DNA from 2 places in the Bacillus sp. HSf4 genome. Region 1 is predicted to be linked to the other one. Evidence: predicted binding sites of a transcription regulator. Region 1 holds the regulator's gene; the other holds the start of a gene.
The links. Region 1 encodes Rex, which represses fermentation and respiration genes when NADH is low (regulators of the CRP and FNR family bind a similar motif). Its sites were predicted from a motif close to TTGTGAAATATTTCACAA; they were not measured.
Positions count from the first base shown of each region.

Region 2: P3X63_RS21355 (cytochrome ubiquinol oxidase subunit I) is a predicted target of Rex. The motif match lies at 1,732-1,749, and genes of this name have one in related genera.

Region 1 covers NZ_CP120679.1:685,339-688,875, forward strand. The annotation lists gene P3X63_RS03445 (ABC-F family ATP-binding cassette domain-containing protein) at 1-757, opposite strand, end outside; gene moaC (cyclic pyranopterin monophosphate synthase MoaC) at 905-1,417, shown strand; gene P3X63_RS03455 (redox-sensing transcriptional repressor Rex) at 1,414-2,058, shown strand; gene P3X63_RS03460 (twin-arginine translocase TatA/TatE family subunit) at 2,101-2,274, shown strand; gene tatC (twin-arginine translocase subunit TatC) at 2,281-3,057, shown strand; gene P3X63_RS03470 (YdiK family protein) at 3,099-3,287, opposite strand; gene P3X63_RS03475 (CPBP family intramembrane glutamic endopeptidase) at 3,287-3,537, opposite strand, start outside.
Region 2 covers NZ_CP120679.1:4,136,432-4,139,968, reverse strand. The annotation lists gene P3X63_RS21365 (formate/nitrite transporter family protein) at 1-340, opposite strand, end outside; gene P3X63_RS21360 (fructosamine kinase family protein) at 544-1,413, shown strand; gene P3X63_RS21355 (cytochrome ubiquinol oxidase subunit I) at 1,794-3,200, shown strand; gene cydB (cytochrome d ubiquinol oxidase subunit II) at 3,187-3,537, shown strand, end outside.

The DNA of each region.
Region 1 (3,537 bases):
CTGCCTTCAATTTAAGATAAGAGCTGTAGTTTCCGATATATTTTTTGCTCTGGGAGCGGGAAATCTCGTAAACTTGTGTGACAACTTTATCGAGAAAGTATCTGTCATGGGACACGATTAAAATCGCTCCGCTGTAGTTTTGCAAATATTGTTCAAGCCATGTCAGCGTGTCGATGTCCAAGTGGTTCGTCGGCTCATCGAGAATGAGGAGATCGGGCTTTGTCAAAAGCATTTTACCGAGAGCGAGCCGCGTTTTCTGTCCTCCGCTCAAGTCCTGAACGCGGGCGTTATCATCAAACCCGGCAAAACCAAGTCCGTGCATGATGGATCTGACTTCGGCTTCATATTGGTAGCCGCCCTTGTCTTTAAACTCCTGCTGCAGCCTGTCATAAGTTTTCATTAAAGAGTTCAGCTTGCCCGGATCAGCATGCGCCATTTGCTCTTCGATCGAACGCATCTCTTGTTCCATTTTCTTGAGAAATTCAAATACCGACAGCAGTTCTTCCTTAATCGTCAGCTTTGAATCAAGCCCTGAGTGCTGGTCCAGGTAGCCCATCGTTAAATCTTTCGGCTTGATGATTTCACCTTTTTCATATGACAGCTTTCCTGCGATGATTTTTAAGAAAGTCGATTTTCCGGCTCCGTTGCGTCCGACGATCGCAATCCTGTCCTTTGATCTGACTTCCAGCTTTATATTCGTTAAAATAGTATCAGCCCCAAACGATTTTGCGAGCTGATTGACTTGCAAGATCATCATGATATTTCACCTCTTGTCTGCTATTTTAAGTGTAGCCTATCAACCGGCAGTCAGCAAACAATTAAGTGAAGTCTGGAAGATTTTAACCAAAAGAAAAAGACAGAACGAAAAAAATAGTGTATGATCGTTATAAGGAGAGTTTTGATCATGAATGAATTTACACATTTTAATGAACAGGGCAGAGCGAGGATGGTTGACATCAGTGAAAAGGAAGCTACAGTCCGCACCGCAGTAGCCGTCTCAAGTGTGTCCATGAATAAAGAAGTACATGAAAAAATCAACAACCGGGAAATCGGGAAAGGCGATGTGCTGGCAGTGGCTCAGGTTGCCGGAATCATGGCGGCAAAACAAACTTCCGCCATCATCCCGATGTGCCACCCGATCGCGCTCAAGGGAGTTGATATTGCCTTTCGGTGGGAGGAAAAAGAACAGAAAAGCGTGCTGCATATTCAATCTAGAGTCAAGACGAGAGGGAGTACAGGTGTGGAAATGGAAGCGTTAACTTCCGCCTCCGTCTGTGCGTTGACCGTCTATGACATGTGCAAAGCGGCGGATAAGGGAATGGTGATAGGACCGACATGTCTTCTCGAAAAGACTGGCGGGAAAAACGGTGGCTACAAAAAGGAAAAAGCTGATGTAAACATGGAGGATCGTCTATGAACATGGATCATTCAAAAATTCCGCAAGCGACAGCAAAACGGCTGCCGTTATATTATCGTTTTCTAAAAAACCTTCATGCATCCGGAAAACAGCGTGTATCATCCGCTGAGCTGAGCGATGCCGTCAAGGTCGATTCCGCTACCATACGCAGGGATTTTTCCTACTTTGGCGCCCTCGGCAAAAAAGGTTACGGCTACAATGTCAATTATCTGTTGTCCTTTTTCAGAAAGACGCTTGATCAGGATGAAATGACAAACGTAACACTCATCGGTGTGGGGAATTTAGGGACAGCCTTTCTCCATTACAATTTCATCAAAAACAACAATACGAAAATTGCCATGGCTTTTGACATCAATGAGAATAAAATCGGCACCGAGGTGGGCGGCGTTCCGGTCTATGACTTAAACGCCCTTGAAGAACATATGACGGATGACATTCCCGTCGCCATCTTGACGGTTCCGGCCCAAGCCGCGCAATCCATCACAGACAGGCTGGTCGCGCTGGGCATTAAAGGGATTTTAAATTTTACGCCGGCTCGTTTGAATGTGCCGGACCACATTCGAATTCATCATATAGATTTGGCGGTTGAACTGCAGTCACTCGTGTATTTTCTGAAGCATTATTCAATGAATGACAAGTGAAAAACGGGAAGCTTAAAAGTAAAGGAAAGGGGGCAGGCATTGATGCCAATCGGTCCTGGAAGCTTTATTTTAATCGTCGTGGTGGCGCTTTTAGTATTCGGCCCGAAAAAACTTCCGGAGCTTGGAAGAGCGGCCGGAAATACGCTGCGGGAATTTAAAAATGCGACAAAAGGGTTGGCTGACGACGATACGGATAAAAAGAAGGAAGATCAGTAAGATAGGATGACATTTATGAAGGGAAAAGAAATGTCGCTGGTAGAACATATTACAGAACTTCGAAGACGACTCATGATGATTTTTTTCTTTTTTGTCGTTTTTGTTGCAGCAGGCTTTTTTTTGGCAAAGCCGCTGATCATTTATCTGCAGCAGACGGATGAAGCAAAGCTGCTCACGCTTAACGCGTTTAAGCTGACTGACCCTTTGTTTGTGTATGTGCAGTTTGCTTTCATCATCGGCGCTGTCTTGACTTCGCCGCTTCTTTTATATCATCTGTGGGCTTTTGTCAGCCCCGGGCTGTATCAAAAAGAGCGTAAAGTGACGCTCAGCTATATTCCGGTATCGATCATACTTTTTTTAGGCGGCATTGCCTTTTCTTACTTTATTTTATTTCCGTTTGTCGTCGATTTTATGACGAGGATCTCCGATGATTTGAACGTCAATCAGGTCATCGGAATTCATGAATATTTTCAGTTTTTGCTGCAATTAACGCTTCCTTTTGGCTTATTGTTTCAGATGCCTGTCGTGATCATGTTTATCACGAGGCTCGGTTTGGTGACGCCCATGTTTTTGTCCAGAATCAGAAAGTACGCCTATTTTGTTTTGTTTGTTATCGCGGCGCTCATCACACCGCCTGAAGTATTGTCTCATTTAATGGTTTCTGTGCCTTTATTGCTGCTTTATGAGCTCAGTATCGTGATTTCAAGAATCTCTTACAGACAGGCGCAAAAAACGATCATCCAGGAGGAAAACCAGGCGTTTTTGAAAGACCAGAGCAAATAAAGAGCCATTCCCGCGGAAAGGGAATGGCTCGAAAGGGCTCTTTATTTTTTTCGCTTCATTCTGCCCGACAAGGCGAACATTTTGAAGGAAATACTGATATTATAGGCGGCGAAAAGCATCAACAGAATGGTGTAAAAAGACCATATGCCTCCCGGTGAGGTGGATGCCAGGTAAGTAAACAGCACGCCTGTCAATAAATAAATGACCCCCCAAAACACAGGGCTTCTCATCATAAAAATCCTCCAATAATCAATTGCATTTTCTCGAGCCGTTCCAAATATTCTTCAATAGGCCCTTGGAAAGTCTGAATCAATACAACGAGCGTATTCATGGCGACATGGGCGAAAATCGGAACGATAATCCGGTTTGTTCTGACGTATAAAAAGGCGAACGTAAATCCCATTGCCGCATAAATGAGCAGGTGTGAGAAATCCATATGGACAACCGAGAAAAGCACTGAACTGAACAGAGCGGCAATGA
Region 2 (3,537 bases), 970 kb from region 1:
CCGCATAGCTGAAGATCCACATCTTGATGACATCAGTCCAGCGCATTTTTTTGCGAAGCGCTGCAAATGTATAATAAAACGTGTTTCCCGTGAATAAATCTCCCCCGCCATAGACAATCAATATAATGGCTCCCCCGAATGTGACCGCTGCAATTGGATATGTGAACGGAGACCCCTCAAGATAAAAAAGGTTCCCTGTTTTAAATGCTACGATCACGCCGAATCCGATGAACATGCTTGCCAGTATAGAACGAAGAAGATAATGAAGACGGCTTTGTTCGAATATTCCGTATTTTTTCAAAGCAAGCTCTTCTACGCGAATCAGCGATTTAGTTTCCATGTTTACCACCACCAAGTATTTACTAAGAAGTCTTTTGAGTACGACTTAAGTATAGCAGGATATTGTGAAATATTTCACAAATATAAATGACTTTTATGTGAACAACAATCTATAAAACATGTAAACATCTCAGAAACCCTTCACCTGCCGAACTCTTTTCATTTCCGCATAAGGTTTGTTATAAAGTGAGTGGGGGTGACAGTATGGATGTCAAAACAACCATTGAAAAAGCAGTCACATCAGCCGGAGTGGGCCGCTTCATCAAACAGGTGAAGGAAGCGGGAGGAGGCGACATCAACCGGGCGTTTCTCGTAGAAACAGACGAAGCTCATCTGTTTATCAAGTTAAACGAAGGAGTGCCTGCCGACTTTTTCGAAAAAGAAGCCATGGGGCTGCATGAACTTGGCAAAACAGAGGCGGTGTTGGTGCCGGAGGTTCTGGCTTATAACAGCCAGAAGGATTTGGAGCGTTTTCTCGTACTATCATATATCAAAAGCGTTCGGTCGGACAAAACGGAAGAAGAGTTGGGAAGACGGCTCGCGGCCATGCATCATGCGGAAAAACCTTATTACGGGCTGTCGTATGACAATTATATCGGCACATTCAAGCAGGAAAACGGCAAGTATGCGAGCTGGCATGATTACTATCGGGACAAAAGGCTGCTGCCGCAGATTGCGGTTGCGCAGGACAAAGGGTTTTTAAGCGGCCGGCAGGCCAAACGTCATATCCGTCTCGCTGAATCGATCGGCCGCTGGCTCCCGGATCGCCCCCGCGCATCTGTTCTGCACGGTGATCTGTGGGGAGGCAACTGGATAGCGGGGGAAGGCGGCTCTCCATATCTCATCGATCCGGCTGTTCTGTATGGCGACTGCCGGATGGATCTGGCGATGACCGCTTTATTCGGCGGTTTTACGGATCGGTTTTACCGCGCTTATGAAGAAGCTTCAGGCGAGCCGCTGGACCGGGAAATATGGCCGCTTTATCAGCTTTTTTACGTCTATTTGCATTTGAATTCGTTTGGCTGCAGCTATCTGCCCCATGCTGAGAACATAGTAGAGCGGTATATTGGGTGAAAAATGGATATAGGCAAAAGATACCGATTTTGTGACAGGTATTGGACACCCTTCAAAGGGTGTTTTTTTATTGATCGGCGTGCTTTCTCCATGGGTCATGGTAAATAAATCCTATTAGCTGTCAAAAAAAGTTTAAAGTTTAGTCAATGTTTGGACACAAAATAAACCATTTTTTAGGTAATTAGATCTTTTTTTCTATGAATAAACGGTGTAAATTACTTATATAAGAAGTCGATAGATTGATTTATAAGTCTATTGGATTAATTTTCGGCCAATCACTTCAAAGGGCGTTTAACAGCGTCACCTTTCATCAATCTATTGTGAAATGTTGAACAAACTTCATGATCTGTGATCAACTTTGGAAATGGAGGAAGCAGGGGATGAACGAATTAATCTTAGCCAGATTTCAATTTGCTTCAACAACGATTTTTCACTTTATTTTTGTGCCGATGTCGATCGGGCTTGTCTTTATGGTTGCATTGATGGAAACCCTTTATGTGACCAAGAAAAAAGACATTTACAGGACGATGGCTAAATTTTGGGGGCATTTATTTTTAATTAACTTTGCCGTCGGTGTAGTGACAGGTATTCTGCAGGAATTTCAGTTCGGAATGAACTGGTCGGAGTACTCCCGCTTTGTCGGGGATGTGTTTGGCGCTCCGCTTGCTGTGGAGGCGCTCTTGGCATTCTTTATGGAATCCACTTTTATCGGCCTGTGGATATTCGGCTGGGATCGCCTGCCGAAAAAGGTTCATTTGCTGTCGATTTGGCTTGTTTCGCTGGGCACTATGCTGTCGGCGTTTTGGATTTTGGCGGCCAATTCATTTATGCAGGAGCCTGTTGGTTTCGCGATCAAAAACGGCCGTGCGGAAATGACCGATTTCTTCGCCATCATCAAGAATCCGCAGCTTTGGGTGGAATTTCCCCATGTCATTTTCGGCGCGCTTGCAACCGGTTCATTTTTTATTGCCGGTGTGAGTGCATATAAAATGCTGAAAAAACAGGAAATGCTGTTTTTCAGAAAGTCTTTTCAAATCGCGCTGGTTGTGGCGCTGGTTTCCGGCCTCGGCGTGGCTTTCAGCGGGCATGAACAGGCACAGCATCTGATGAAAAGCCAGCCGATGAAAATGGCGGCAAGTGAAGCGCTTTGGGATGACAGCGGCGATCCGGCGGCATGGACGGTTTTGGCCAATATTGATTCGGACAAGCAGGAAAACAAATCAGAAATCAGCATTCCGTATGCGCTCAGCTACCTGGCGTACAAACAATTCAGCGGTGATGTGCCGGGAATGAAAACATTGCAAAAACAATATGAAGAGAAGTATGGCGAAGGAAACTACATTCCGCCGGTGAAAACGACGTTCTGGAGCTTCAGAATCATGGCCGGCGCCGGGATATTGATGATTTTTGCCGCTTTAACCGGTCTTTTCCTCAGCTTCCGCAAAAAACTTGAGTCAAGCAAGTGGTATTTGCGGGCGATGGTCGCACTGATCGCGTTTCCGTTCATCGCGAACACGGCGGGCTGGATCATGACTGAGATCGGACGCCAGCCGTGGACGGTCTTCGGCATTTTGACGACGGCGCAATCCGTTTCACCGAACGTATCGGCGGGAATGCTTCTGTTCTCGGTTATCGCGTTTACCGCGATTTATCTCGTGCTGGCGATCGTTCTTGTTTACTTGTTTATCCGCGAGATTAAAAAAGGGGCTGAACATCATGAGCATCATCATGATGGCTCTGTATCGACAGACCCGTTTGATCAGGAGGTTTACCATGGTATCTCTTAATGAGCTTTGGTTCATATTGGTCGCTGTGTTGTTCGTGGGATTTTTCTTTCTGGAAGGTTTTGATTTTGGCGTCGGCATGGCCACCCGGTTTCTGGGACGGAATGAGCTTGAACGGAGGGTGATGATCAATACGATCGGACCTTTCTGGGATGCGAACGAGGTCTGGCTGCTGACCGGGGGAGGCGCGATTTTCGCGGCTTTTCCGAATTGGTATGCGACCATGTTCAGCGGATACTATATACCGTTCGTCTTTGTCCTGTTGGCATTGATCGGCCGGGGCGTCGCTTTTGAATTCAGAGGAAAAGTGGAGGCGGCTAAGTGGAAGAAAACATGGGAT